One region of the Streptomyces capillispiralis genome, then DNA from elsewhere that is predicted to be linked to it. Evidence: predicted binding sites of a transcription regulator. Region 1 holds the regulator's gene; each other region holds the start of a gene.
What was found. The regulator HrcA, encoded in region 1, represses chaperone genes, less so after heat shock. The targets are predictions, from matches to a motif close to TTNGCACTCNGNNNNNCNGAGTGCNAA.
Positions count from the first base shown of each region.

Region 1 (9,808 bases):
CACGATGTCCCCGGTGGCCGGGAGTTCGGCGGTCGCCAGGGCCCGCGTACCGCTCTCGTGCAGGACGGCGGCGAAGTCCGCTTCGGCGAGAAGTGAGGCAACCCGCTTGGTGGTCGCCGCGTCCCCGACCTCGGGGAAGCGCACCCGGCGGGACTGCTTGCCGGCCTCCCGGGCCGTCGCACGCCACTTGGCGAGGGACTTCGCCCCGCGCTCGCCCTTCCACTGGGTGATGCAGCGGGACGCCTGCCACGGCACGACCGCGTCGACGCCGACCTCGGTCATCGTCTCCACGGCCAGCTCGCCCCGGTCCCCCTTGGGCAGCGCCTGTACGACGGTGAGGCGGGGGAACTCCTCGGCCTCCTCGGTGACTTCACCGAGCCGCACGACCAGGCGGTCCTTGCCCTCGGTGCCGTCCACCACGCCCTCGGCCCAGCGGCCAGCGCCGTCGGTGAGGACGACGTCCTCGCCGGCCCGCAGCCGCTTCACGGAGACGGCGTGCCGCCCCTCGGGCCCGTCGAGCACGTAACGGCCGGAACCGTCGGTGCCGAAGTGGTCGACGACGAACACCGGCGCGGTCATCGGGCACCCCCCGCCGACAACGCCGTCCGGGCGGCGGCCAGTTCGGCGGCCAGCACCTCCACCAGCTGCCCGGCGGGCAGCTCGCGGGCCATGCGGTGGCCCTGTCCCGCCCACAGCGCCAGGCCCTGCGCGTCCCCGGCCTTCGCGGCGGCCTTGCGCAGCGGCGCGGTGAGGTGGTGGACGTCCGGGTAGGCGGCGGGCGCGTAGGGGCCGTGCTCGCGCAGGAAGCGGTTGACCAGACCGCGGGCGGGGCGGCCGGAGAAGGCCCGGGTCAGCTCGGTGCGCACGAAGAGGGGGTTGGTCAGGGCCTGCTTGTGCAGGGAGTGCGCGCCGGACTCCGGGGTGGCCAGGAAGGCCGTGCCGAGCTGGGCGGCGGCGGCGCCGGCGGCGAGCACGGCGGCGATCTGGCCGCCCCGCATGATGCCGCCCGCGGCGACCACCGGTATGCCGACGGACTCGCGGACCTGGGCGACCAGGCAGAGCAGTCCGAGCCCGGAGCCGTCCGCCTCCGGGACGTCCCGGTGGGTGCCCTGGTGGCCGCCGGCCTCGACGCCCTGCGCGATCACCGCGTCCGCCCCGGCCCGTTCCACGGCCCGGGCCTCCTCCGCTGTCGTGGCGGTGACCAGCGTGAACGTGCCGACGCGGCGCAGCGACTCCAGTACCTCGCGGGCCGGCACGCCGAAGTGGAACGAGACGGCCGGCACCGGGTTGTCCAGCAGCACGGCGAGCTTGGCGTCGTAGCCGTCGTCGCGTCCGCAGTCGGGGTCGCCCAGCTCGGTCTCGTACCAGGAGGCCTCACCGGCCAGCTGGTGGGCGTAGACGCCGACGGCGGCCGGGTCGGCGGTCTCCGGCTGCGGCAGGAAGAGGTTGACCCCGAAGGGCCGGGCGGTCAGTCCCCGCAGCTGCTTGATCTCCTGGTACATCCCGTCCGCGGTCTTGTACCCGGCGGCCAGGAAACCGAGCCCGCCCGCCTCGGACACGGCGGCGGCGAGCCGCGGCACGGACACGCCGCCCGCCATGGGGGCCTGCACGATCGGGTGCCGTAGGAGATCGGCCGGTACGGAGGACATGACGGCATGTTGTCACGTCCCCCGACCAACTCCGAATCGGCCCTTCCCCTTGGCATGAGCCACTTTTCGGAGGGGCTCCGAGAGGACCGTCACCGCCCGTTGAAGGCGTCCTTCAACCGGGAGAACAACCCTTGCTGCCCCGGCTGGAACTGGCCCGTGGGGCGTTCCTCGCCGCGGAGTTTGGCCAGCTCGCGCAGCAGGCGCTCCTGCTCGGGGTCGAGCTTGCCCGGGGTCTGCACCTCGACGTGGACGATCAGGTCGCCCCGGCCGCCACCGCGCAGGTGGGTGACGCCCCGGCCGTGCAGCGGGATCGACTGGCCGGACTGGGTGCCGGGCCGGATGTCGACCTCCTCCATGCCGTCCAGCGTCTCCAGCGGCACCTTGGTGCCGAGGGCCGCCGCCGTCATCGGGAGGGTGACCGTGCAGTGCAGGTCGTCGCCGCGCCGCTGGAACTGCGCGTGCGGCAGCTCGTGGATCTCGACGTACAGGTCGCCGGCGGGACCGCCGCCGGGGCCGACCTCGCCCTCACCGGCGAGCTGGATGCGGGTGCCGTTGTCCACACCGGCCGGGATCTTGACGGTGAGGGTGCGCCGGGAGCGGATCCGGCCGTCGCCCGCGCACTCCGGGCACGGGGTGGGGACGACGGTGCCGAAGCCCTGGCACTGCGGGCAGGGCCGGGAGGTCATGACCTGGCCCAGGAAGGACCGGGTGACCTGCGAGACCTCACCGCGGCCGCGGCACATGTCGCAGGTCTGCGCGCTGGTGCCGGGCGCGGCGCCCTCGCCGCTGCAGGTGGTGCAGACGATCGCCGTGTCGACCTGGATGTCCTTGGTCGTGCCGAACGCGGCCTCGTCCAGCTCCACCTCGATGCGGATCATCGCGTCCTGGCCGCGGCGGGTGCGCGAGCGCGGCCCGCGCTGCGACGCCGTGCCGAAGAACGCGTCCATGATGTCGGAGAAGTTGCCGAAGCCGCCGGCCCCGAAGCCGCCCGCGCCACCGGCGCCGCCGGCCTGCGAGAGCGGGTCGCCGCCGAGGTCGTAGACCTGCTTCTTCTGCGGGTCCGAGAGCACCTCGTAGGCGGCGTTGATCTCCTTGAACCGCTCCTGGGTCTTCGGATCCGGATTGACGTCCGGATGCAGCTCGCGGGCGAGCCGCCGGAAGGCCTTCTTGATCTCTTCCTGCGACGCGTCGCGGCGCACGCCGAGTACGGCGTAGTAGTCCGTGGCCACTACGACTCCGCCAGGATCTGTCCGACGTACCGTGCCACTGCGCGTACCGCTCCCATCGTTCCCGGGTAGTCCATGCGGGTCGGTCCGACCACGCCGAGCTTGGCAACCGCCTCGCCGCCCGAACCGTAGCCCACCGACACGACGGACGTGGAGTTGAGTCCCTCGTGGGCGTTCTCATGACCGATACGGACGGTCACGCCCGGATCCTTCGCCTCGCCGAGCAGCTTGAGGAGCACGACCTGCTCCTCCAGCGCCTCCAGGACGGGCCGGATCACCAAGGGGAAGTCATGTCCGAAGCGGGTCAGATTGGCGGTGCCGCCGATCATCAGCCGCTCCTCGTTCTCCTCGACGAGCGTCTCCAGGAGGGTGGAGAGCACCGTCGAGACCGTACCGCGGTCCTCGGCCTCGAAGGCCTCGGGAAGATCCTCCACCAGACCGGGCACATCGGTGAACCGGCGGCCCGCGACCCGGCTGTTCAGCCGCGCCCGCAGATCCGCCAGGGACGACTCACCGAAGGGCGCCGGGCAGTCGACCATGCGCTGCTCGACCCGGCCGGTGTCCGTGATCAGCACCAGCATCAGCCGCGCGGGCGCCAGCGACAGCAGCTCCACGTGCCGCACCGTCGAGCGGGTCAGCGACGGGTACTGCACGACGGCGACCTGCCGGGTCAGCTGCGCGAGCAGCCGCACCGTCCTGGCCACCACGTCGTCGAGGTCGACGGCGCCCTCGAGGAAGTTCTGGATGGCCCGCCGCTCGGGCGGGCTCATCGGCTTGACGCCGGCGAGCTTGTCGACGAACAGCCGGTAGCCCTTGTCGGTGGGGATGCGCCCGGCGCTGGTGTGCGGCTGGGCAATGAAGCCCTCGTCCTCCAGGGCCGCCATGTCGTTGCGCACGGTGGCCGGGGAGACGCCGAGGTTGTGCCGCTCGGTGAGGGCCTTGGAGCCGACCGGCTCCTCGGTGCCCACGTAGTCCTGGACGATGGCGCGCAGCACCTGGAGCCTGCGTTCACTGAGCATCGCGCACACCTCCAGAAGCCTTCCGCCCGGCACTTCCGACACTTCCCTGGCACTCTTCGTACGCGAGTGCCAGAGTTCCCCGGCCCAGTGTACGGCCGGGGGGTACGCCCCGGGCAAGGGCGGTCCACGCCGTCGCGCCCCGGGCCGTCGTGGCAGCTAGCGTCGCGGTATGAGCGTGACGTGGGAAGAGCCGGGGTGGGAACGGGTGGCGGCCGGGGCCGGGCGGTGCCGGCTGCCGGGGTGGGACTGCACGGCGGGGCTCGTCGTCGGCACGGACGCCGTGCTCCTCGTGGACGCGGGTTCCAGTCTGGGCGAGGGCGCGCGGTTGCGGACCGAGGCGCAGGCGCTGACCGGCCGCCGTGTGACGCATCTCGCGCTCACCCACCCCCATTTCGACCACGTCCTCGGGGCGGCGGCGTTCGCGGGCGCGGAGGTGTTCGGCGCGGTGGGGATGGACATGGCGCTGGCGGGCCGGGGGCGTGAGGAGCTGCGGGCGGACGCGGTACGTCACGGGCTGGACCCGCGGGCGGCGGAGGAGGCGGTGGACGCGCTGGTCCGGCCGCGGCACGCGGTGTGCGGCGAGTGGACGCTCGACCTGGGCGGAGGCCGGCAGGCGCTGCTGGCGAACGTGGGCCCGGGGCACACGGCGCACGACCTCGCCGTGCTCGTCCCCGGCGACCCGGAGGTGGTCTTCTGCGGCGACCTGGTCGAGGAGTCGGGCGAGCCGCAGGCCGGCCCCGACGCCGTGCCGTCGCACTGGCCGGCCGCGCTGGACCGGCTGCTGGAGCTGGGCGGCGAGGACGCGCGGTACGTGCCCGGTCACGGAGCGGTGGTGGACGCGGCGTTCGTACGGGCCCAACGGGACGCCCTGGCGGCCAGGTTCGGCGTGTCGGGGTGAACGGCGTGTCGTGCTGATCGTCACGGGCGGGCTCCTCGTATCGTCATCAGAATGCGCCAGTACTCCGCCGATCTGACCCCTCCGTGGAAGAAACCGCAGCCGGTGCCGGAGGTTCCGGCCGAGCCCGGTCTGGTGGTGGAGGAGCCCGGCACCGGTTTCTGCGGCGCGGTGATCGGCTGCGAGGCGGGCACGGTGACCCTGGAGGACCGCTTCGGCAAGCACCGCGTGTTCCCGCTGGAGCCGAGGGGATTCCTGCTGGAGGGCCGCGTGGTCACGCTGGTGCGGCCGTCCGCCGGCCCGGCACGCCCCACCCGTACGGCGTCCGGCTCGGTGGCCGTCCCCGGCGCCCGCGCGCGGGTCGCCCGGGCGGGACGCATCTACGTGGAGGGCCGGCACGACGCCGAACTGGTCGAGAAGGTGTGGGGCGACGACCTGCGCGTCGAGGGCGTGGTGGTGGAGTACCTGGAGGGCGTGGACGACCTGCCGTCGATCGTTTCCGCATTCGGTCCCGGCCCGGACGCGCGTCTGGGCGTCCTGGTGGACCATCTGGTCCCGGGCTCGAAGGAGTGGCGGATCGCCGAGTCGGTGACGAGCGAGCACGCGCTGGTGGTGGGCCACCCGTACATCGACGTCTGGGAGGCGGTGAAGCCGTCGTCCGTGGGGATCGCCGGCTGGCCCCGGGTGCCGCGCGGCCAGGACTGGAAGACCGGGGTGTGCGCGGCGCTGGGGTGGCGGGTGGCGAACACCGGGGAGGCGTGGCAGCGGATCCTCGGCTCGGTGCACTCCTACAAGGACCTGGAGCCCGCCCTGCTGGGCAGGGTGGAGGAACTGATCGACTTCGTGACGGCGCCGGCCTGACGGACGCACGGGACGGCCCTCGCCACCCCGGCGGGACGGGGAGGAGTCAGTCCACCAGGTCCCGCACCACCGCGTCCGCCAGCAGCCGCCCGCGCAGGGTGAGGACCGCCCGGCCCTCCTCGTACGGGCCCTCCTGGAGCAGCCCGTCGCTCAGGGCCCGCCGGGAAGCCGCCAGCCCTTCCGGCCGCAGGAGCGCGAGCGGAACGCCTTCCTCGAGCCGCAGCTCCAGCAGGATCCGCTCCACCCTCCGGTCCTCGTCCGACAGCAGCTCGCGGCCCGCCCCGGGCGACCGCCCGTCCGCCAGGGCCGCCGCGTAGGCGCCCGGGTGCTTGACGTTCCACCAGCGCACCCCGCCCACGTGGGAGTGGGCGCCGGGGCCCGCGCCCCACCAGTCGGCGCCGCGCCAGTACAGCTCGTTGTGCAGGCAGCGGCCCGCCTCGGAGGTGGCCCAGTTGGAGACCTCGTACCAGGCGAAGCCCGCCGCGGACAGCATCTCCTCGGCGATCAGGTAGCGGTCCGCGTGGACGTCGTCGTCCGTCATCGGGACCTCGCCGCGCCGGATGCGGCGGGCGAGCTGGGTGCCCTCCTCCACGATCAGGGCGTACGCGCTGACGTGGTCCGGCCCGGCGCCGATCGCCGCGTCCAGGGACGCCCGCCAGTCGTCGTCGGACTCGCCCGGGGTGCCGTAGATCAGGTCGAGGTTGACGTGCTCGAAGCCGGCCGCGCGGGCCTCGGCGACGCAGGCCTCGGGGCGGCCGGGGGTGTGCGTGCGGTCCAGGACCTTCAGCACGTGCCGCCGGGCGCTCTGCATACCGAAGGAGATCCGGTTGAAGCCGCCGGCCCGCAGGGTGGCCAGATAGGCCGGGTCGACCGATTCCGGGTTGGCCTCGGTGGTCACCTCGGCGTCGTCCGACAGCCCGAACTCCTCCCGGACCGCCCCCAGCATCCGTACCAGGTCGTCGGCCGCGAGCAGCGTCGGCGTACCGCCGCCGACGAACACCGTGCGGACCGGCCGCGGGTCGTCCCCGAGGACCTTGCGGGCCAGGCGGACCTCGTCGATCAGGGTCTCGGCGTAGTTGTCGCGCGAGGCCAGCACTCCGCCGCTGCCGCGCAGCTCGGTGGCGGTGTAGGTGTTGAAGTCGCAGTAGCCGCAGCGGGTCGCGCAGTAGGGGACGTGCAGGTAGAACCCGAGGGGGCGGTCGGCGGCCCCGGCGAGCGCGGACGCGGGCAGCGCGCCGTCGGCGGGGACGGGCTCGCCGTCGGGGAGTGCGGAAGGCATGTGCTCCATTGTCCCGCACCCACCGCGTCACTCCGCCTGCAGCACCAGGAGGGCGAGATCGTCGGCGGGCGGGCGGGCCCCGAAGTCGTGCACGAGCCGCGTGATGCGCTCCGCTATCGGGCCGGCGTCCATCCCCGCGCACCCCGCCAGGGCCGTGGCGAGCCCGTCCCCGTCGTCGAACTGGCGGGAGCCGGAGCGCCGCTCGGTGACCCCGTCGGTGACGCAGAGCAGGGTGTCGCCGGAGTACATCTCGAAGGTCTCGCTGGTGTACGTGGCGTCCTCGACGACGCCGAGCAGGGTCTGCGGCTGGGCGACCGCGCGGACGGTGCCGTCGGGGGCGAGCAGCAGCGGCAGGGGGTGCCCGGCGGAGGCGAGGGTGCAGCGGACGCCGCCCTCGAAGGGGACGAGTTCGCCGTAGAGGAGGGAGAGGAAGCGGGTCTGGGGGCCGTCGCCGGGGGCGGTGGGGCGCGCGCCGGCGGCCACCAGGGCGCGGGCGGCGGCGTCGGCGGCCTCGGTGGCGTCGTCGAGGAGGAGCTGGTTGAGGCGGTCGAGGACGTCGGCGACACGGTAGCCCTCGCGGGCGAGCAACCGCAGCCAGGGCCGGGCCAGCCCGATGACGACGGCGGCCTCCGGGCCCTTGCCCTGGACGTCGCCGACGGCGAAGCACCAGCGGCCCTGTCCGGCCGGGAAGAGGTCGTAGAAGTCGCCGCTCGGCCCGCCCTTGTCGCAGGGCTCGTAGACGAGGGCGCTGCGCACGCCGGGGATCTCGGCGACGGCGCCGGGGAGCAGTCCGCGCTGGAGCACGGCACTGATGGTGGCCTGGCGGGAGTACTGCCGGGCCGCCCCGATGGCGAGCGCGACCCGTCGGCCGAGGTCCTCCACGAGCCCGGTGATCTCGTCCGGGAAGCGGTCGATCCCGCCCCGCCCGATCACCAGCGTGCCCAGCGGCCGCCCGCCGGCGACGAGCCGGTAGGCGAGGGCGGTGCCGGAGGGGTCGGAGGGGTCGGAGGGGTCGGAGGGGTCGGAGGGGGTGGGGCCGGAGGGGGTGGGGATGGTGGCGAGGGCGTGGGCATGGGGGGCGTCACCGGCGGCGCCGGCCGGTACGTCGATCAGGACGTCGGCCGGCACGTCGAGCGCCTCGTCCGGCCAGGGGTAGGGCACCGGACCCGGTCCTGACGGGTCTCCGGGGCCGGGTGGATCGGGCGGGTTCCGCTCCAGGGCCCGGCTCAGTTCCTCGATGCGGTTCTCGCTGGCGTGCCAGACCCGGGCGAGGCGGGGGCCGCCGATCCGGGTCGCGCCGCTCCAGCCCCCGTGCCCGGTGGCCTCGTCCTCCAGCCACACCGCACACCAGTCGGCCAGGCGCGGCACGATCAGCTGGCCGGTGAGGGAGGCGACCAGGTCCTCGTCCAGCTGGCCGGCGAGCAGGTCGGAGGCCTCGGCGAGGAAGGACAGCGCGCCGCGCCCCAGCCAGGCGCCGTCCCGCCCGGGGCGGCGGGCGAGCCAGTCGTCGCCGTAGGAGCCGCCCCGCCAGGCCTCCCGGGCGCCGGGCCCGTCCCGGTGCGCGGACGGCCCCCGGGAACCCGGCGGGTCCCGCGGGGGCAGGGGGTCGGGAGCGAGGATCTCCGCGACCCTCAGATCGCGCGCCAACGCGCGCTCCCCCGCGTACGCCTCCCTCTGGTCGTCCGCCGCGCACCCCCCGGCGGGCAGGCGCGCCCACACCGTCTTCGTGCCCGTGCGGTACGTGATCCCCCAGGCCTCGCAGAGCGCGGCGACCAGGCGCAGACCGCGCCCGAACTCGGGGGCGTCGTGCGCCGGCGCTTCCGGCTCGCCACCGCGCGGCGCCCGGGAGGGGTGCCGGTCGGCGACCTCGACGACGAGCGCGCCGGTCTCCTCGTCGAGTGCGCACGTCAGGCGCACCTCGGTGCCGGCGTGCACGACGGCGTTGGTGACGAGCTCGCTGACGACCAGCAGGGCGTCGTCGCCGACCCGGCCGGTGAGGTGCTCGGCGCCGGGCAGCGGGCGTCGCGCCCACTCACCGAGCGCCTTGCGCAGCAGGGCCCGCGCGGCACCCGGCGCGAGGGGACTTCCGGACAGGGTCGCTTCCACCCGCGCGCACCCCCGCGCGCCCAAGGCGCACGAGGCGGTCTCCCGTTGGGTCGGAATGGCCCTCATGGGCAGCTCCCCGGGCAGTTCGTACGAATAGAACCTCGATCGACGCCCACAGGGTGACAGACCGACCCCACTCATAAGCGCCGAGTTACCGAAGTGGGCCGCCAGGGGTGAGAACAGCGCTCCAAGAACGCTCAGGAACAGCCAAAAAGATGACCTGTTTCGAGCAGTGCTGACCGCCTACGGCGTGGTGCAGCACCAGTACGGCTTCCCGGCCGCGGGCGACGGCCACCAGGCGTGCCACGTCGGCCAGGGGTCCCTCACGCGCAACGTCGTCGTCGGTGACCGGGCCACTCTCCGCGTGGTCGCCGCCGCCTACGGCCGCGTGGCCGAGAACAGCACGGTGCAACGCGCCGAGGTGCGCGCGCCCCGCATCTCCTGGCACAAGATCTCCGACCAGGAGGACGCCGATGAGCGGCGAAACCGGCACCGGACCGGCCCCCGGGCCCCGCGCACGCTACTTCACCAGACAGGGCGAGGGCGTCCAGGCCGTCTACAACCTGCGCGACGCCGGCGCCTACCGGGCGCTGGGCTACGAGGAGACGGACGAGGCGACGTACCGGGCGAGCCTGCCGAACGGAGCCGACGGGCCCTGCCTGGAACACCTCCCCGACTGACGGGCACGGTGACGGGGCCCGTCGCCGACGCGACGGGCCCCGTCACCGTGCCCGCACGCTGCCGGCCCCGAGCGGGGCGGGAGACCACCCGCC
Region 1 covers NZ_VIWV01000001.1:5,287,113-5,296,920, reverse strand. Annotated here, with positions in the region: gene FHX78_RS23000 (16S rRNA (uracil(1498)-N(3))-methyltransferase) at 1-579, opposite strand, end outside; gene FHX78_RS22995 (nitronate monooxygenase) at 576-1,649, opposite strand; gene dnaJ (molecular chaperone DnaJ) at 1,739-2,878, opposite strand; gene hrcA (heat-inducible transcriptional repressor HrcA) at 2,878-3,894, opposite strand; gene FHX78_RS22980 (MBL fold metallo-hydrolase) at 4,064-4,792, shown strand; gene FHX78_RS22975 (DUF3097 domain-containing protein) at 4,844-5,650, shown strand; gene hemW (radical SAM family heme chaperone HemW) at 5,697-6,929, opposite strand; gene FHX78_RS22965 (ATP-binding SpoIIE family protein phosphatase) at 6,957-9,101, opposite strand; gene FHX78_RS22960 (hypothetical protein) at 9,509-9,715, shown strand.

Region 2 (9,808 bases), 930 kb from region 1:
GCGCGGCCGACACCCAGAACAGCGCGTGCCAGTCGAAGTTGTCGGCGATGAGCGCGGCGGCGGGCAGACCGAGGGCGCCGCCGACCCCGAGCGAGGCACTGATCATCGCGGTCGCCGACCCCAGCCGCTCCGCGGGCAGTTCGTCACGCAGGATGCTGATGCCGAGCGGGATCACACCGGACGACAATCCCTGGAGGGCGCGGCCGACGATCATCGGCACGAGGGAGTCGCTGAGTCCGGCGACGACGGAGCCGACCACCAGCATGGCCATGCTGATCAGCAGCATGCGGCGCTTGCCGTACATGTCGCCGAGCCGGCCCATGACCGGGGTGGCGACGGCGGCGGCGAGCAGGGTGGCGGTGACGGCCCACGCGGTGTCCGACGCGGAGGCGTCCAGCAGCCGCGGCAGCTGTCCCACGATCGGGATCACCAGGGTCTGCATCAGCGACACCACGATGCCGCCGAAGGCCAGCACGGCCACCACGAGGGTGGGGTTGGGCGGTGGGGCGGTCCCGGCGGGGGTGGACCGGTCGACTGCGTCGGACATGAAGGGAGATCTCCGTGACTCGGGCCTGGAAAACTACTTGACTCAGGCAACCATATGGAGATTGTTTGACTTAAGCAAGTGAACACTCGGAGACGGCCGCCCCAGGCGGTCAGCGGAGGCCCCGGGCCGGACGGACCCGGGACCGAACCCGGAACCGCCCGGCCGCACCGCTCAGCTCACCTCAGCTCACCGAGGCTCAGCTCACCGAAGCTCACCTCACCAAGGCTCACCTCACCGAAGCTCAGCTCAGCGTCTGCAGCGAAGCCGCGTCGTACGGCGCCAGTTCGTCGAAGCGGCCGTTCAGCACCTTGGCCGCCCACTGCGGGTCCTGGAGCAGCGCGCGGCCCACGGCGACCAGGTCGAACTCGTCCCGCTCCATGCGGTCGAGCAGGTTGCCGAGGTCGCCCACCTTGGCGCCCTCCCCCTGGAAGGCCTTGAGGAACTCGCCGTCGAGGCCGACCGAGCCGACGGTGATGGTGGGCTTCCCGGTCAGCTTCTTCGTCCAGCCGGCCAGGTTGAGGTCCGAGCCGTCGAACTCCGGGACCCAGTAGCGGCGCGTGGACGCGTGGAAGGCGTCGACGCCGGCCGCGGCGAGCGGGGCGAGGATCGCCTCCAGCTCCTGGGGCGTCTCGGCGAGGCGGGCGTCGTAGGCGTCCTGCTTCCACTGCGAGTAGCGGAAGATGACGGGGAACTCCGGCGAGACCCGCTCGCGGACCGCCGCGACGATCTCCGCCGCGAACGTCGCACGGGCGACCGGGTCGCCGCCGTAGGCGTCGGCGCGGCGGTTGGTGCCGGACCACAGGAACTGGTCGATGAGGTAGCCGTGGGCGCCGTGCAGCTCGACACCGTCGAAGCCGATGCGCTCGGCGTCGGCGGCGGCCTGGGCGAACGCGGCGACGACGGCGTCGATGTCGGCCCGCGTCATCGCCTTGCCCGTGCCCTCGGTGCCGTCCGTGCGCACGCCGGACGGGCCGACCGCCGGGGCGTCCGGGTACGGCGCCTGTCCCTGCTCGCGGACCATGCCGATGTGCCACAGCTGCGGGACGATCGTGCCGCCCGCCGCGTGCACCTCCTCGGCGACCTTCGCCCACCCGGCCAGCTGCTCCTCGCCGTGGAACCGCGGCACCCGGTCGCTCTGCCCGGCGGACTCGTGGCCGACGTACGTGCCCTCGGTGACGATGAGGCCGACACCGGCGGCGGCACGGCGGGAGTAGTACGACACGACGTCCTCACCGGGGACCCCGCCGGGCGAGAACATGCGCGTCATCGGCGCCATGGCGATGCGGTTGGGCACGGTCAGGCCGTTGATCACGGCGGGCCGGGACAGGACGGCGGCGGCTCGGGACGCCGTGTCCGAGGCGGTGACGGTCACGTGGGGGCTCCTCGCTGGGTACCGGACGGTATGTGCGCGTGCATGAAGCACGCCTCCACGCCAACCGGTAAGCGGCGAAAGGCATTCCGTCGACCCGCGGTCACCCGGGTGTGATCCCGGTCACCGGCGCGAGATCCCTGGCGCCACGGGACGCGCCGGGCCCACGATGACCGCCATGACCGGCATGACCACCACCGCACACCTCCGGCCCGGCACGGCATGAGCAGGACACGCACCCTGCGCCTCGGCCTGTACGCGGACGAGGAGGGACTGGCGTGGGCCGGCGCCCTCGTCGACGAGGCCGTGGCGGCGCACGGTGCCCGGCCCGTCGGGCGGAGCGTCCTGCGCACCCTGCCCGGCAGCGGGCGGACGACCGCGTACCTCTACGACCACCTGGCGGAGCAGTGGGCGGTGGAGCACCCGGGCGACGACGGCGGCGGGCGCGAACCGGTGGAGCTGCGCGTCCGGCTGGTGTGCTCGCCGCGCACCTGGCGCGCGGTCCGCAAAGGCGGTGCTGCGTGGCCTGTGCCCCGAGGGTCCGGCCCCGCACGTCCGCCGCGTCCCGTGGTGCACCGCCTGAGAACGCCCGAGGGCGGCACCCCCTGTCGAACAGGGAGCGCCGCCCTCGGTACGCGACGGACGGATCCGATCCTCGGGAGGATCAGAAGTCCATGTCACCGCCCGGCATGCCGCCGCCGGCCGGGGCCGCGGCCTTCTCCGGCTTGTCGGCGATGACGGCCTCGGTGGTGAGGAAGAGCGCGGCGATGGAGGCGGCGTTCTGCAGGGCAGAGCGGGTCACCTTCGCCGGGTCGATGATGCCTTCCTTGACCAGGTCGACGTACTCGCCGGTCGCGGCGTTCAGGCCGTGGCCCGGGGTCAGGTTGCGCACCTTCTCCACCACGACACCGCCCTCGAGGCCGGCGTTGACGGCGATCTGCTTCAGCGGGGCCTCCAGGGCGATGCGCACGGCGTTGGCGCCGGTCGCCTCGTCACCCTCGAGCTCCAGCTTCTCGAACACCTGGGAGGCCTGGAGCAGGGCCACGCCACCACCGGCGACGATGCCCTCCTCGACGGCCGCCTTGGCGTTGCGCACGGCGTCCTCGATGCGGTGCTTGCGCTCCTTGAGCTCCACCTCGGTGGCGGCACCGGCCTTGATGACCGCGACACCGCCGGCGAGCTTCGCCAGGCGCTCCTGCAGCTTCTCGCGGTCGTAGTCCGAGTCGCTGTTCTCGATCTCGGCGCGGATCTGGTTCACCCGGCCCTGGACCTGGTCGGCCGAGCCGGCACCGTCGACGATGGTGGTCTCGTCCTTGGTGATGACCACCTTGCGGGCCTTGCCCAGCAGGTCGAGGGTGGCGTTCTCCAGCTTGAGACCGACCTCCTCGGAGATGACCTCGCCGCCGGTGAGGATGGCGATGTCGCCGAGCATGGCCTTGCGGCGGTCGCCGAAGCCCGGGGCCTTGACGGCGACGGACTTGAAGGTGCCGCGGATCTTGTTGACGACCAGGGTCGACAGGGCCTCGCCCTCGACGTCCTCGGCGATGATCAGCAGCGGCTTGCCCGACTGCATGACCTTCTCCAGGAGCGGGAGCAGGTCCTTGACGTTGGAGATCTTGGAGTTCGCGATCAGGATGTACGGGTCGTCGAGGACGGCCTCCATACGCTCCATGTCGGTGGCGAAGTACGCCGAGATGTAGCCCTTGTCGAAGCGCATACCCTCGGTGAGCTCCAGCTCCAGACCGAAGGTCTGGGACTCCTCGACGGTGATGACGCCTTCCTTGCCGACCTTGTCCATGGCCTCGGCGATGAGCTCGCCGATCTGGGTGTCGGCGGCGGAGATGGAGGCCGTGGAGGCGATCTGCTCCTTGGTCTCGACATCCTTCGCCTGCTCCAGCAGGGCACCGGAGACGGCCTCGACGGCCTTCTCGATACCGCGCTTCAGAGCCATCGGGTTGGCGCCGGCGGCGACGTTGCGCAGGCCCTCCTTGACCAGGGCCTGGGCGAGGACGGTCGCGGTGGTCGTACCGTCACCGGCGACGTCGTCCGTCTTCTTGGCGACTTCCTTGACCAGCTCGGCGCCGATCTTCTCGTACGGGTCCTCGAGCTCGATCTCCTTGGCGATGGACACACCATCGTTGGTGATCGTGGGGGCGCCCCACTTCTTCTCGAGGACGACGTTGCGGCCCTTGGGGCCGAGCGTCACCTTCACGGCGTCCGCGAGCTGGTTCATGCCGCGCTCGAGGCCGCGCCGCGCCTCCTCGTCGAACGCGATGATCTTGGCCATGTGAAGTGGTCCCTCCAGGACTGGGGGTGATTCCTTCGGACCGCGCCCGCGCCCGCGACGGACGGCTCGCCGGCCCGTGGTTCCTTGCCCCACACGGCCTGCGGGCCTCACCGACCCGGTCCTTACGTTGTCACTCTCACCTTCAGAGTGCTAACGCAATGATTAGCACTCGACCCACCCGAGTGCAAGCGCCCTTCCGGGGCCGGCGGGCGCTCTCCGCCGCCCGCGAACACGGCGCCGGGCCCCTTCGGGCCGCGCACGGACACGACCGCGGGCCCCCTCTCCGGCGCGTGCGGGCACGGCGAAGGGCCCGCACCCCGGGAGGTGCGGGCCCTTCGTCGGCAGAAGATGCTTGCGGCTGGTAGCGCGTTCAGGCGCTGAGACGAACCATGTCGGCCTGCGGGCCCTTCTGACCCTGCGAGATCTCGAACTCGACCCGCTGGCCTTCTTCGAGGGTGCGGTAGCCGTCCATCTGGATCGCGCTGTAGTGGACGAAAACATCCGCACCACCGTCGACCGCGATGAAGCCGTACCCCTTCTCCGCGTTGAACCACTTGACGGTGCCCTGAGCCATGCCTAACTCCCCTATTACTGGCCCTTGCACAGATCCACACTTCGCGGATCCGGGTCAGACCTCACCCCCCAAACGGTTGGGGGCGTGCGCCGGAACGCGTCGACCGCGGCCGAATGTATCTGTCCAACTGCCGTCTGCAACAGGTCAATCGGACGAGAAATCTGGACGCGGGCGGTCCGGAATATGGCGAGAATTCGCCTGAATTCTGGGCAAGTCGGGCCACGCAAAGGCCGCAAATGCCACGGAAGGTGCCCGCACTTTGGCTACATCCAGTCGGGCGTACGGCAGGAATTCAGGGTTTCCGATCAGTGGACCGGGAGCGCGTTCCCCAACTCTACCGCGCTCAACCCAATGGAATTGCCCCCTCCGCTTCTCTTACGGAGGGGGCAATGTCCTGAACGTTCGGTAACCGCCATTACCGATGGTAATGATCAGCCGCCGGCGACCGCCGGGATGATGGAGACGCCGGCGCCGTCGGGGGTGGCGGTCTCCAGGCCCTGCTCGAAGCGGACGTCGTCGTCGTTGACGTAGACGTTGACGAACCGGCGCAGCTTGCCCTGGTCGTCCAGGACCCGGGCGGCGATGCCGGTGTGGTTCTTCTCCAGGTCCTCGATGACCTCGCCCAGGGTGGCCCCCTCGGCGTTCACCTCGGCCTGCCCACCGGTGTAGGTGCGCAGGATGGTCGGGATGCGGACGGTAACGCTCACTTGGAAAACCTCCGGTCGGATGGAACGGCCTGCTAAACGAGCCCGGCCTCGCGGAACGACTCCAGGGTGGGGCGGATCGTCGCGGTCATGCCCGTCCCGGCCACCGCGTCGAGCGTCTTCAGACCGTCACCCGTGTTGAGGACCACCGTCGTCAGCGACGGGTCCAGCGCCCCGCTCTCCAGGAGCTTCCTGGTCACGCCGACCGTCACACCGCCCGCGGTCTCCGCGAAGATGCCCTCCGTCCGCGCGAGCAGCCCGATCGCGTCGACGACCTGCTCGTCCGTCACGTCCTCCACCGCACCGCCGGTGCGCCGCGCGATGTCGAGCACGTACGGCCCGTCCGCCGGGTTGCCGATCGCCAGCGACTTGGCGATGGTGTTCGGCTTCTGCGGGCGGACGACGTCGTGGCCGGCCTTGTACGCGGTGGAGACCGGCGAGCAGCCCTCGGCCTGCGCGCCGAAGATCTTGTACGGCTTGTCCTCGACCAGACCGAGTTCGATCAGCTCCCGCAGACCCTTGTCGATCTTCGTGAGCTGCGAGCCGGAGGCGATCGGGACGACGATCTGGTCGGGCAACCGCCAGCCGAGCTGCTCGCAGATCTCGTACGCGAGCGTCTTGGAGCCCTCCGCGTAGTAGGGCCGCAGGTTGACGTTGACGAAGCCCCAGCCCTCGCCGGCCGGGTCGCCGATCAGCTCGGAGCAGAAGCGGTTCACGTCGTCGTAGTTGCCCTCGATGCCGACGAGCTCGCCGCCGTAGACGGCGGCCATGACGACCTTGCCCTGCTCCAGGTCGTGCGGGATGAACACGCAGGAACGGAAGCCGGCCCGGGCGGCGGCGGCGCCGACGGCGCCGGCGAGGTTGCCGGTGGAGGAGCAGGACAGGGTGGTGAAGCCGAAGGCGCGGGCGGCCTCGATGGCCTGGGCGACGACGCGGTCCTTGAAGGAGTGCGTCGGGTTGCCGGAGTCGTCCTTCACGAACAGCTTGCCGGCGTCGACACCGAGCTCACGCGCGAGGTTGTCGGCCTGGACGAGCTTGGTCCAGCCGGGGTTGATGTTCGGCTTGGTCGCCACGTCCGCCGGGACGGGGAGCAGCGGCGCGTAGCGCCAGATGTTCGCGGGGCCCGCCTCGATCCGCTTGCGGAGCTCCTCGGTGTCGTAGGCCGAGAAGTCGTAGGCGATCTCCAGCGGGCCGAAACACTCCTCGCAGGCGAAGACGGGGCCGAGGGGGACGCGGTGGCCGCATTCGCGACAGGAGAGCGCGGCGGCGGGGCCCAGGTCGACGGAGGTGCCGGCGGCGGAATCGGTGGTGCTTGCAACGGTCTGCACAGCCATGTGAGGCGAGGCCCTTTCTCCTCATCTTCCTCACGACGCATCTCGCCGTGAGACGGATTTGGCACCTTCCCTAGCCGGGAGCCTCGCCACGTCCGTGTGACAAGAACCGACTGGAGGGTTGCCGGGGCTTCATCGGGCCGTATCCCTCTGCCCCTCTGGATGAGCGGTGTTCAGTTGTGGGCGCCACGACCCCGGCATGCGGTGGTCATCGGCGTTGTTCAAGACTGTAACCGACGGCCTGCATGGTTGAGATAGTCGTCCGAACCGCGAGATGGATCACAGGCCAGTGAGGAGCCCGGGAGTCGTGCTGGAAGAAGTCGAGCGCTGGCTGGCCGACCGTTCCTGGTCGGTGGCCGACCGCCCGCTCCACCGGGTCCTGGCCGCGAAGCGCGCCACGGGCCAGACGGTGAGCGTGGTGCTGCCCGCGCTCAACGAGGAGGCGACGGTCGGCTCGATCGTGTCGGTCATCCGGCGCGAGCTGGTGGAGCGGGCCCCGCTGGTCGACGAGGTCGTGGTGGTCGACTCGGGCTCGACCGACCGCACGGCCGAGGTGGCGGCGGCGGCGGGCGCCACCGTGGTGCACCGGGACGCGATCCTGCCCCGGATACCGGCGGTGCCCGGCAAGGGCGAGGTGCTGTGGCGGTCCCTGCTGGTCACCTCCGGCGACATCGTCTGCTTCGTCGACGCGGACCTGCGGGACTTCTCCGCCGACTTCGTCTCCGGCATCGTCGGCCCGCTCCTCACCGACCCGGACGTGCACCTGGTCAAGGCCATGTACGACCGTCCCCTCACGGTGTCCGACGGACCCGCCTCCGGCACGGCCGCCGCCGGCCAGGGCGGCCGGGTGACGGAGCTGATGGCCCGCCCGCTGCTGAACATGCACTGGCCCCGGCTGGCCGGCTTCGTCCAGCCGCTGGGCGGCGAGTACGCGGCCCGCCGCACCCTCCTGGAACAGCTCCCCTTCCCCGTCGGGTACGGCGTCGAGCTGGGCATGCTGGTCGACGCCCTGCACCTGGTCGGCCTGGACGCCCTGGCCCAGGTCGACGTCGGGGTCCGCAAACACCGCCACCAGGACGGCCAGGCCCTCGGCCGGATGGCCGCCGCGATCTACCGCACCGCCCAGCTCCGCCTGGCCCGCGGCCATCTGATCCGGCCGTCCCTGACCCAGTTCGAGCGCATGGGCGACAACTTCGAACCCCGCACCTACTCCGTCGACACCGAGGAACGCCCCCCGATGAGGGAGATCGCGGAGTACCAGGCACGCCGGGTGGCCTGAGCCGTCGTATACGGCCGGCCGGCACGTTTGAGGTTCCGGGGGCCGGGCTAGGTTGAGGCGTATGGCTTCAAGGTTCGGTGCTGCTCAGGTGCTGGTCGCCTCCAATCGGGGGCCCGTGTCGTACGAGGTGCGGGAGGACGGTTCGCTGCGGGCCAGGCGGGGCGGCGGCGGGCTGGTGTCCGGGCTCTCCGCGATCGGGCCGGAGGCGGGGGCGCTGTGGGTGTGCTCGGCGCTGTCCGACGGCGACCGCGAGGCCGTGCGGCGCGGCGTCGGCGAGGACGGCGTGCGGATGCTGGACATCCCCGCGGGCGTGCACGCGGACGCGTACAACGGGATCGCCAACTCGGTGCTGTGGCTCGTGCACCACATGCTGTACCAGACCCCCCTGGAGCCGGTCTTCGACGCGGAGTTCCGCCGGCAGTGGGCGTCGTACGAGGACTACAACCGCGCGTTCGCCGAGGCGCTGGCCGAGGAGGCCGCGCAGGGCGCCGCGGTGGTCGTGCAGGACTACCACCTGACGCTGGTCCCGGGCATGCTCCGCGCGCTCCGCCCCGATCTGCGCATCGGTCACTTCTCGCACACCCCCTGGGCGCCGCCGGAGTACTTCCGGATGCTGCCCGACGACATCGCCGAGCAGGTGCTGCGCGGGATGCTGGGCGCCGACCGGCTCGGCTTCCTCACCCACCGCTGGGCGGACGCGTTCACCGCGTGCTGCGAGCGGTTCGCGGGCGGGCTCGGGGACACCCGGATCGGGGTGCACGGGCTGGGCGCGGACGCCGACTTCCTGCGCGCCCGTTCCCACGAACCGGACGTCGAGGAGCGGATCGCCGCGCTGCGGGAGGAGATCGGCACGGCCCCCGACGGCGGGGCACGCCGGACCGTCGTCCGGGTCGACCGCACCGAGCTGTCGAAGAACATCGTGCGCGGTCTGCTGGCGTACCGGCAGCTCCTGGAGGACCACCCCGAGTGGCGCGAGCGCGTCGTGCACGTCGCCTTCGCCTACCCCTCCCGGCAGGACCTCGCCGTGTACCGCGACTACACCGCCGAGGTGCGACGGGTGGCGGAGGAGATCAACGAGCGGTTCGGCACGCCCGGCTGGCGGCCGGTCGTGCTGCACGTCAAGGACGACTTCGCGCGCTCCCTGGCCGCGTACCGGCTGGCGGACGTGGCCCTGGTCAACCCGATCCGCGACGGCATGAACCTGGTCGCCAAGGAGGTCCCGGTCGTCTCCGACGCGGGCTGCGCGCTGGTGCTGTCCCGGGAGGCGGGCGCCCACGAGGAGCTGGGCGAGGACGCGATCACCGTCAACCCCTACGACGTCGTCGACACCGCCCGCGCCCTCCACGAGGCCCTGACCATGGGGGCGGAGGAGCGCGCCGACCGCGGCAAGCGCCTGGCCGCGGCGGCGACCGCGCTCCCCCCGGCCCGGTGGTTCCTGGACCAGCTGAACGCGCTGCGGGAGCAGCCGCCCGCCTGACCGGTACGACCGGTCAGGCAGGCGTGCGAACGCGCGGGCGTGGATAGGTTGAGGCGTATGGGCAGCCCTACGGATTCCACGGACCCGAAGACCCCGGACACACGTGCCACCGACGACCTGCCGACGCCCGCCGCGCGGGCCGGCCGGGAAGGGCTGGAGGCCCTTCTCGCACGGCCGGACAAGGCGTTGGTCGGGCTCGACTTCGACGGCACGCTCGCGCCGATCGTGGCCGACCCCGAG
Region 2 covers NZ_VIWV01000001.1:4,358,877-4,368,684, reverse strand. Annotated here, with positions in the region: gene FHX78_RS18910 (MFS transporter) at 1-547, opposite strand, end outside; gene FHX78_RS18905 (NADH:flavin oxidoreductase) at 789-1,919, opposite strand; gene groL (chaperonin GroEL) at 2,581-4,203, opposite strand; gene FHX78_RS18890 (cold-shock protein) at 4,574-4,777, opposite strand; gene FHX78_RS18885 (ubiquitin-like small modifier protein 1) at 5,209-5,484, opposite strand; gene thrC (threonine synthase) at 5,517-6,815, opposite strand; SAM riboswitch class I at 6,834-6,981, opposite strand; gene FHX78_RS18875 (glucosyl-3-phosphoglycerate synthase) at 7,120-8,091, shown strand; gene FHX78_RS18870 (alpha,alpha-trehalose-phosphate synthase (UDP-forming)) at 8,153-9,568, shown strand; gene otsB (trehalose-phosphatase) at 9,626-9,808, shown strand, end outside.
Region 2: groL (chaperonin GroEL) is a predicted target of HrcA. The motif match lies at 4,366-4,392, and genes of this name have one in related genera.

Region 3 (9,808 bases), 2.0 Mb from region 1:
GCCCGCCTGGTCGACGCGCTCGGCGGGGTCACCGTCACCACGGACGAGGACATCGACGACGACCGCAGCCACCTCACGCTGGAGGCCGGGACCCACCACCTCGACGGCACGGACGCCCTCGCCCTGGCCCGCACCCGGTACGACATCGGCGACGGCAGCGACCTCGGCCGCATAGAGCTCCAGCACCAGTTGGTGAAGGCGCTGCTGGAGCAGATCGCGGACCAGGACCTGCTGACCAGCCCCACCGAGCTGTACGAGGTCGCCGACGCCGTCACCGACAGCCTGACGACCGACACCGGCCTGGACTCGCTCGGTGAGCTGATGGACCTCGGGCAGAGCCTGCGGGGGCTGTCGTCCGGAGCCGTCACGACCCTGACCATGCCGGTGCTGCCCGCTCCCTGGGACCCCAACCGGGTGGTGGCGGACGAGCCGGACGCGGGCGAGCTGTGGGCCTCCCTGAAGTGAGGCCGGCGGGCGGGAGCGCCCGGCGGGAGGCGGTGCGGAAAAAACTTCCGGTCCGGGTGTCGATCCCGGTGTCTCCCGTTCGACGCAGGGGTGAGAGGCCGGGAAGGACCCGGTCCGCACGACCCGAGGAGTGACCATGCCGCGCTTTCTCTCCCTGATCCGGATCGACGAGAACAACGCCCCCGCCGAAGGGCCGAGCCCCGAGCTGATGCAGCGCATGGGCGAGCTGATCGAGGAGATGACGAAGGCCGGGGTCCTGCTGGACACCGCCGGACTGACCCCGACCGCCCAGGGCACCCGGGTGCACTACGAGGGCGGCCGGTTGTCCGTGACCGACGGGCCGTTCACCGAGACCAAGGAGGTCATCGGCGGTTACGCGCTCGTACAGGCCAAGGACAAGGCCGAGGCGATCGAGTGGACCAAGCGGTTCCTGAAGGTGCACGAGCCGCACTGGACGGTGACCTGCGAGGTGCGCCAGGTCGAGGAGGCCTGAGCGGACCGGGCCCCCGCGAGGGCCTTCCTTGGCTCAGCCGCCGTACGGGTGTCTGATGGTGGGCTGTGACACCGCAGCCCACCGCCGGCCCCCACGCCACGGACCGAAACGGAAACCCACGGCCCGCCGAGCCGGCGCAGGCCGTGGACGGGACACCGCCCGCCGAGCCGGCACAGGAAGCCGAGTCCGCACAGACCGTGGAGTCCGCACAGACCGTGGAGTCCGCGCAAGCCGTGGAGTCCGCACAGACCGTCGCAGCGGTACGGACCGTCGAGACCGTCTTCCGCATGGAGTCCCCCCGGGTGATCGCCGGCGTCACCCGCGTCGTCCGGGACGTCGGCATCGCCGAGGAGCTCGCGCAGGACGCGCTGGTCGCCGCGCTGGAACAGTGGCCGAGGGACGGGGTGCCCGACAATCCGGGCGCCTGGCTCATGGCCACCGCCCGCAACCGTGCCGTCGACCTGGTCCGCCGCCGGGAGAACTACGCCCGCAAGCTGGCCGAGATCGGGCGGGAGCGGCCGGCCGTGACGGCTGCGCCGGACGAGCCCGCGGACCCGGACGACATCGACGACGACCTGCTCCGGCTCGTCTTCACCGCCTGCCACCCGGTCCTGTCCGCCGAGGCCCGCACCGCCCTCACCCTGCGGCTGCTCGGCGGCCTGACCACGGCCGAGATCGCCCGCGCCTTCCTCGTCCCGGAACCGACGGTGGCCCAGCGCATCGTGCGCGCGAAGCGCACCCTGGCGACGCGGAACGTCGCCTTCGAGGTGCCGTACGGCCCCGACCGCGAGGCCCGCCTCGGCTCGGTCCTCGACGTGATCTACCTGATCTTCAACGAGGGGTACGCCGCCACGGCCGGCGACGACTGGCTGCGCCCGGCGCTGTGCGAGGACGCGCTGCGGCTGGCCCGGGTGCTGTCCGGGCTGCTGCCCAAGGAGCCCGAGGTGCACGGACTGACCGCGCTGCTGGAGTTCCAGGCCTCCCGCGCCGCCGCCCGCACCGGTCCGAACGGCGAGCCGGTGCTGCTGAAGGACCAGCACCGCGCCCGCTGGAACCGCCTGCTCATGGCGCGCGGCGTCGCAGCCCTCACCCGCGCCGAGGCCACCGCCGCCGGCGCCCCGGGCCCGTACGCCCTCCAGGCGGCCATCGCCGCCTGCCACGCGCACGCCCACCGCTACGAGGAGACCGACTGGCCCCGCATCGCCACCCTGTACGCGCTCCTCGCCGCCCGGGCCCCCTCCCCGGTCGTCGAACTCAACCGCGCGGTCGCCGTCTCCATGGCCGAGGGCCCCGCCGCCGCGCTGCCCCTCGTCGACGCCCTGACGGACGTATCGGCGCTGCGGGACTACCACCTGCTGCCGAGCGTCCGCGGCGACCTGCTGGCCCGCCTCGGCCGTACGGGGGAGGCGCGGGCGGAGTTCGCCCGGGCGGCGTCGCTGGCGCGGAACGCGCGCGAGCGGGAGCTGCTGCTGCGCCGGGCGGCGGAGGCCGGCGCCTGATCAGTGCGCCGGGTGCCCCAGCAGCATGGCCGGGGCGCCGTCGACGCGGGTCAGGAACACCGTGACCGACGCCGAGCCGTGCGGCTTGGGCAGCACCTTGCGGCGCAGTTCCTCGGGTTCGACCGCCGAGCCGCGCTTCTTGACGGTCAGGGTGCCGACCCCGCGCTCGCGCAGCAGCGCCTTCAGCTTCTTGACGTTGAACGGGAGGTGGTCGGTGAGCTCGTAGGCGGTGGCGTAGGGCGTGGGGCGGTGGGCGTCCGCGGTGACGTAGGCGATCGTCGCGTCGACGAGCCCGCCGTCGAGCTGGTCGGCCACCTCGGCGACCAGGTGCGCCCGGATGACGGCGCCGTCGGGTTCGTACAGGTACCGGCCGGGCGGACGGACCGCGGGGTCGGGCAGGCCGCGGGAGACGAGGGTGCGCGGGCCGGGCAGGAGGGTCGCCCGGACCGCCGCCGCCCCGGTCCCGCCGTCCGCGCCGAACCACAGCACGGCCTCCTTCACGTCCCCGCCGTCCGAGATCCACTCGGCCCGCGCGTCGTCGGGGACGGCCTCGTGCGGGATGCCCGGCGCGACCTTCAGCGCGGCGGCGCGGGAGGCGGCGCGGGCCGCCCCGACCGCCCAGGACAGCGGGGGCGAGTACGCCTCGGGGTCGAAGATCCGGCCCCGGCCGCCGCGCCGGGCCGGGTCGACGAAGACGGCGTCGTACCCGGCGGTGTCCACCTCGGTGACGTCCGCCTCCCGCACCTCGATCAGCTCCGCGAGCCCGAGCGCCTCGGCGTTGGCCCGGGCCGCCGCGGCGGTGAGCGGGTCGCGGTCCACCGCCAGGACCCGGATCCCGGCGCGGGCCAACGCGATCGCGTCCCCGCCGATCCCGCAGCACAGGTCGGCCACGGACGTCACGCCGAGGTCCGCGAACCGCCGTGCCCGGTACGCCGCCACGCTCGCCCGGGTCGACTGCTCCACCCCGTTGGGCGTGAAGAACATCCGCCGGGCGTCCTCCGCCCCGAACTTCGCCACCGCCCGCTGCCGCAGCCGGGCCTGGCCGAGCGCCGCCGACACCAGCGCGGCGGGATGCTCACGGCGCAGCCGGGTCGCGACGGCGAGTTCGTGCGCCGGGTCGGTGTCGCGCACCTCGTCGAGGAGGGCGCGGCCTTCGGGGGTGAGGAGCGGGGCGAGGTCGTTCACCGGCTCATTGTGGGCCAGTCGGTGGACCGTACGCCTCCGGCCGCAGTGTCGGGCCGGGATCCCGGCGGCGGACTGCGAGGATCCGGCCCCATGAGAGCAGTAGGACAAAATGACAAATCGCGGGGCAAGGGGTGGTCGCCGGGCGGCCTGAGGACCGGCCTCGTGGTACTCGCTCTCGCCGCCCTCGCGCCGGGCTGCGGCCGGGGCGGCACCGAGGTGGAACCGGCGGGCGGCCAGCAGCCCCTCGAAGCGCCCCCCGCCCGAGCGCTCGACGCCTACGCCACCAAACTGCGCGCCGCGCACGCCGCGCGAACCGCCGCCGCGCGGCGCTGGGGGCTGCAACGAGTGCCCCTGACCGCCCCGCCGCCCCCGGCGAAGAAGCCGGCGATCACCACCCGCGACGGCTTCGAGGTCGACGGCCACCGGCGGCTGGACCTCCCCCCGGTCTTCACCACCGTCCCCACGAAGGACAGGGTCGTCTTCCTCACCATCGACGACGGCGCCGAGAAGGACCCGGCGTTCCTGCGGATGACGAACGAGCTGAGGATCCCGTACACCGTCTTCCTCAGCGACTACCTCGCCAAGGAGGACTACGGCTACTTCGAGAGGATGCGGGACGCGGGCGTCGGCCTGCACAACCACACCCTCCGCCACCCCTACCTGCCGGCCCTCTCCCACGCCCGCCAGAAGCGCGAGATCTGCGGCATGCAGAAGGTCATCGAGGAGCGCTACGGCGAGCGCCCCGCCCTCTTCCGCCCGCCCTACGGCAACTACGACAAGGCCACCCTGCGCGCCGCCAAGGCCTGCGGCATCACGCACGTCCCGCTGTGGAACGCGGAGGTCTTCGCCGACCACTGGGAGTACCGCGAGTGGGACCGCTCGCTGCACCCCGGCGACATCGTCCTCAGCCACTTCCGGGGGCGCGAGGACTGGAAGGGCACGATGCCGGACATGGTCCGCCGCTTCCTGAACAAGGTCACGGCCGAGGGCTACGCGGTGGGGCGGCTGGAGGACTACCTGTGAGGCGCGCCGCGTCCCCGGGGAGGGCGCGCGTCCTGGCGAACCCGGGGAGGGCGCGCGTCCTGGCGACCGCCACCGCGCTGGCCGCACTGGCCTCGCTGACCGCGCTCGCCGGGTGCGGTACGGCGCCGGCCGGAGCGGGGAGCGAGGCGAGCCGGCCGCCCGGGGCCGGACCGGCGCCGCGGACCGGCGCCCTCCCGCCGGTCGTCGACCACGTCCCGACCGACGACAGGGTCGTCTTCCTCACCTACGACGACGGCGCCGAACGCGACCCCCGCTTCATCGACCTGGTCCGCGAACGCCGCCTCCCCGTCACCATGTTCCTCACGGACAGCGTGGTGGGTCCCGGCTACGCCCACTTCGCCCGGCTGCGCTCGGTCGGCGCCACGCTGCAGAACCACACCCTCGACCATCCCGCCCTGCGCGGCCTGCCCTACGCCGGCCAGCGCGCCGAGATCTGCGGCCAGCAGCGCAAGCTGAAGTCCCGCTTCGGCATCCGCCCCCAGCTCTTCCGCCCGCCCTACGGCGCGTACGACACCACGACCCTGCGCGCCGCCGCCGACTGCGGCATCGCGGCGGTGGTGCTGTGGAGGGTGACCCTGGAGCCCGACGGCCACCTCACCTACACCCGCGGCCCCCACCACCTGACCCCCGGCGACATCGTCTCCGTACCGTCGGGCGAGGCGCCGGCCCTGTCGTTGGCGGAACGGACGACACGGGTGCTGGGGGAGCTGGAGGAGCGAGGTCTGGAGGTGGGCCGCCTGGAGGACTACACAGGACGAACCACCCCGCCCCCAACGACTCCCGGCGAGCACCGCTCACCCCTCAGCCCGCCGACGGTTCCCGGCGAGCACCGCTCACTCTCAGCCCGTCCGGCGATTGAGGACGAGGCCCGTTCAGGGCCGGATCGGGGGCCCGGGGGCGGCAGCCCCCGGTGACGGTCACCGCACCACCGCCGGCCGCACAACCCCGTGCCGAAAAGCCCCCCACCCCCACGACGCGCCGCAGGCAATTGGCACTCCGCTTGACCGAGTGCTAATCCCGGTCATAGTCTCAGGTCTGGCACTCCCCCCTGGAGAGTGCCAACACACGCGACGGGCAGGTCCGGCACCCGCGACGACGGATCCACCTGGTCGCCACCTCAGACAGTTAACCCCGTGAGATCTCCGAAGGGGGAGGTCGGATCGTGACGACCGCCAGCTCCAAGGTTGCCATCAAGCCGCTCGAGGACCGCATCGTGGTCCAGCCGCTCGACGCCGAGCAGACCACGGCTTCGGGCCTGGTCATTCCGGACACCGCCAAGGAGAAGCCCCAGGAGGGCGTCGTCCTGGCCATCGGTCCGGGCCGCTTCGAGGACGGCAAGCGCGTCGAACTCGACGTGAAGGTCGGCGACGTCGTTCTGTACAGCAAGTACGGCGGCACCGAGGTGAAGTACAACGGCGAGGAGTACCTCGTCCTCTCGGCCCGCGACGTGCTCGCGATCGTCGAGAAGTAAGTCACCCAGAAGCGAAGCACACGAAGCGCCCGAACCTTCGGCGCGCTTCCGCTCGAACTGCGCCCCTGGCCCCAGCATCCGACAAGGAGCCGGGCGCCCGGGGCGCAGTGATTTCACCCAGATCTCGAAAGAGGGCTCCCGCTGCCATGGCGAAGATCCTGAAGTTCGACGAGGACGCCCGTCGCGCCCTCGAGCGCGGCGTCAACAAGCTTGCCGACACGGTCAAGGTGACGATCGGCCCCAAGGGCCGCAACGTCGTCATCGACAAGAAGTTCGGCGCTCCCACCATCACCAACGACGGTGTCACGATCGCCCGCGAGGTCGAGATCGAGGACCCGTACGAGAACCTCGGTGCCCAGCTGGTGAAGGAGGTGGCGACCAAGACCAACGACATCGCGGGTGACGGCACCACCACCGCCACCGTCCTGGCCCAGGCGCTGGTCCGCGAGGGCCTGAAGAACGTCGCCGCCGGTGCCTCCCCGGCCGCCCTGAAGAAGGGCATCGACGCCGCCGTCGCCGCGGTCTCCGAGGACCTGCTCGCCTCGGCCCGCCCGATCGACGAGAAGTCCGACATCGCCGCCGTCGCCGCGCTGTCCGCCCAGGACCAGCAGGTCGGCGAGCTCATCGCCGAGGCGATGGACAAGGTCGGCAAGGACGGTGTCATCACCGTCGAGGAGTCCAACACCTTCGGCCTGGAGCTGGACTTCACCGAGGGCATGGCCTTCGACAAGGGCTACCTGTCGCCGTACTTCGTGACGGACCAGGAGCGCATGGAGGCCGTCCTCGACGACCCGTACATCCTGATCACGCAGGGCAAGATCTCCGCGATCGCCGACCTGCTGCCGCTGCTGGAGAAGGTCATCCAGGCCAACTCCTCCAAGCCGCTGCTGATCATCGCCGAGGACGTCGAGGGCGAGGCCCTGTCGACCCTGGTCGTCAACAAGATCCGCGGCACCTTCAACGCCGTCGCGGTGAAGGCCCCCGGCTTCGGCGACCGCCGCAAGGCGATGCTGCAGGACATGGCCGTCCTCACCGGCGCCACGGTCGTCTCCGAGGAGGTCGGCCTCAAGCTCGACCAGGTCGGCCTGGACGTGCTGGGCTCCGCCCGCCGCGTCACCGTCACCAAGGACGACACCACGATCGTCGACGGCGGCGGCAAGAAGGAGGACGTCGAGGGTCGCGTCGGCCAGATCAAGGCCGAGATCGAGACCACCGACTCCGACTGGGACCGCGAGAAGCTCCAGGAGCGCCTCGCGAAGCTGGCCGGCGGCGTGTGCGTGATCAAGGTCGGCGCCGCCACCGAGGTGGAGCTGAAGGAGAAGAAGCACCGTCTGGAGGACGCCATCTCCGCGACCCGCGCCGCGGTCGAGGAGGGCATCGTCTCCGGTGGTGGCTCCGCGCTGGTCCACGCCGCCAAGGTGCTCGAGGGCGGCCTCGGCAAGACCGGCGACGAGGCCACCGGTGTCGCCGTGGTCCGCCGCGCGGTCGTCGAGCCGCTGCGCTGGATCGCCGAGAACGCCGGCCTGGAGGGTTACGTCATCACCTCCAAGGTCGCCGAGCTCGACAAGGGCCAGGGCTTCAACGCCGCCACCGGCGAGTACGGCGACCTGGTCAAGGCCGGCGTCATCGACCCGGTCAAGGTGACCCGCTCCGCCCTGGAGAACGCCGCCTCCATCGCCTCCCTCCTCCTGACGACCGAGACCCTGGTCGTCGAGAAGAAGGAAGAGGAGGAGCCGGCCGCGGCCGCGGGCCACGGCCACGGCCACGCCCACTGAGCGACCCGCTTCCAGCGGCCCGAAGGCCCGGCCCCCCGAAAGGCACAAAAGGGGGTGCCGGGCCTTCGGCGTGCCGGAACACGGCCCCGGATCACGGAACCGGCGGACCCGGCCACGGCGACCTACCCACAGAGGACGTCGGAGCGAGCGAAGCCAGTCGGAGGTGGGGATGACGACGAGCCAGGTGCTCTACGGGGAACACTCCCGGAACCCCTTGGCGCGGACCGTGGAACTCACCGGGGACCGGCTGCGCAGAGGCGGCAGGACGACACCGCTGGCCGAGCTGAACCTCGGCGCCATGGCCGAAGCGTTCCTGCGGGGCCGCTGGCTCGGCGGAGGCGGCAGCGAACGCCCCCTGCACGCGCTGCCGCAGGGCCCCGGCGCCGTCCCGGTCACCCGCGTCACCGGCACCACCACGCCCCTGAAGGTGCGCCGGGCCGCCGAGTTCGCCCACGCGCTGGGCGAGCTGGCGGTCCGTTGCTGCGGCGGACCCGAGCAGGTGGCCGCTCTCGCCGCGCGGGCGCGGGCGGAGGGCGTACCGCTGTGGATCGCCCGGCGCCACGCCCAGGGTCCCGCGGGACCGGTGGCCGTCGCCGTGGACCGGCGCCTGGTACGCGTCGACGTCTGGGGCCCGCACGCACCCGTCGTACGGCTCAGGGCCCCGAACGGCTTCCTCGGCGAGACCGAGGCCCCGGACGGCGGCCTGGTCATGACCGTCGGTGACGTCCCGGCCCGCCTCGACCTGCGCAAGCGGTTCCGCAAGTCCAAGCGCAGCGTCGAGATCCACCTGCCCGACCGGCACTGGACGCTGCGGCGCGAGACCTCGGTCAGCTCACGGCTGCTGCGCGACGGGCGGGGCGTCGCGGTGCTGGCCCGCCCGGCACGCGGATCCGTCCCCGCACCCGGCACCGTGCTCCTGCCGCTGTGCGACGTCCACCACGAGAGCCCCGACCCCCTGGACGCGGTCATGGCCCACGCGGTCGCCGTGTCCTTCGGCCTCGGGGACACGACGGGCCTGGCCAGGTTCCGCTCCGTGCGCCGCTCGCGCCGGGAGGAGGGCGACGCGGTGTGGGACCTCCCCTGGTTCAGCAACCTCGGCACCGGCCGCGACGACAACGAATCCGGCGGCGGCGACGGCTGGGGCAGCGACGGCGGCGACGGCGGGGACGGCGGCGGGAGCGGGGGAGACGGCGGCGGTGACGGGGGAGGCGGCGGAGGCGGCGGAGGCGACTAGGACTCCAGCCGCCGGACCTCCGTGGATCAGGTGGCGCAGACAGTGTCCGGCAGAGAGCCGGGCAGGCCCCGGCGTTCCTCGTCGGTGAGGCCACGGCCGATCACCTTGCACAGGTGCCGCTTCCACAGGACGGGGTCCAGCCGGGTCAGCGAGAGGGGAGACTTCCCGAACGCGTCGAATGAGGACTCCGGGGCGGGGGAGCCGAACACGGCTGTGCCGTCCCTGGTGGCGGAGACGACGCGCTGGCTCTCGGCGAACTCGTAGGTCTCCCGGTACGACGGATCGTCCGCTTTCAGGAAGGTCACGGAACTGTCGGCGGCCAGGAAGTAGTGGGCGCCACTGGGGTTGCCCGTCGCCCACTCGCCGGGCCGCAGCGGCTTGGGAAAGGCCGCCACTCGACGGGGTGGTTGGCCCGGTTCGACGGACCACAACTCCAGGATGCGTCCCGAGGTCAGTACGGCCATGTAGCGCGTGTCCTTGAGGAAGTACGCGGTGAGGAAGTCGTCGGCGAATTGGATGCGGAACTCTTTCCTCTCCCGGCCTGTTCGCAGATCGACGGCGTGCAGGTCCGGTTCGCCGTCCACGCTGACGGCCAGGAGGTCCGGGTCGCGGTGGGCAGTCACGTAGTAGTCCGGTCGGCTC
Region 3 covers NZ_VIWV01000001.1:3,256,435-3,266,242, reverse strand. Annotated here, with positions in the region: gene FHX78_RS13525 (LCP family protein) at 1-465, shown strand, start outside; gene FHX78_RS13520 (YciI family protein) at 602-958, shown strand; gene FHX78_RS13515 (RNA polymerase sigma factor) at 1,246-2,457, shown strand; gene FHX78_RS13510 (THUMP-like domain-containing protein) at 2,458-3,642, opposite strand; gene FHX78_RS13505 (polysaccharide deacetylase family protein) at 3,733-4,665, shown strand; partial or broken gene FHX78_RS13500 (polysaccharide deacetylase family protein) at 4,698-5,435, shown strand; gene groES (co-chaperone GroES) at 5,849-6,157, shown strand; gene groL (chaperonin GroEL) at 6,304-7,932, shown strand; gene FHX78_RS13485 (hypothetical protein) at 8,102-9,166, shown strand; gene FHX78_RS13480 (nSTAND1 domain-containing NTPase) at 9,193-9,808, opposite strand, start outside.
Region 3: groES (co-chaperone GroES) is a predicted target of HrcA. The motif match lies at 5,675-5,701, and genes of this name have one in related genera.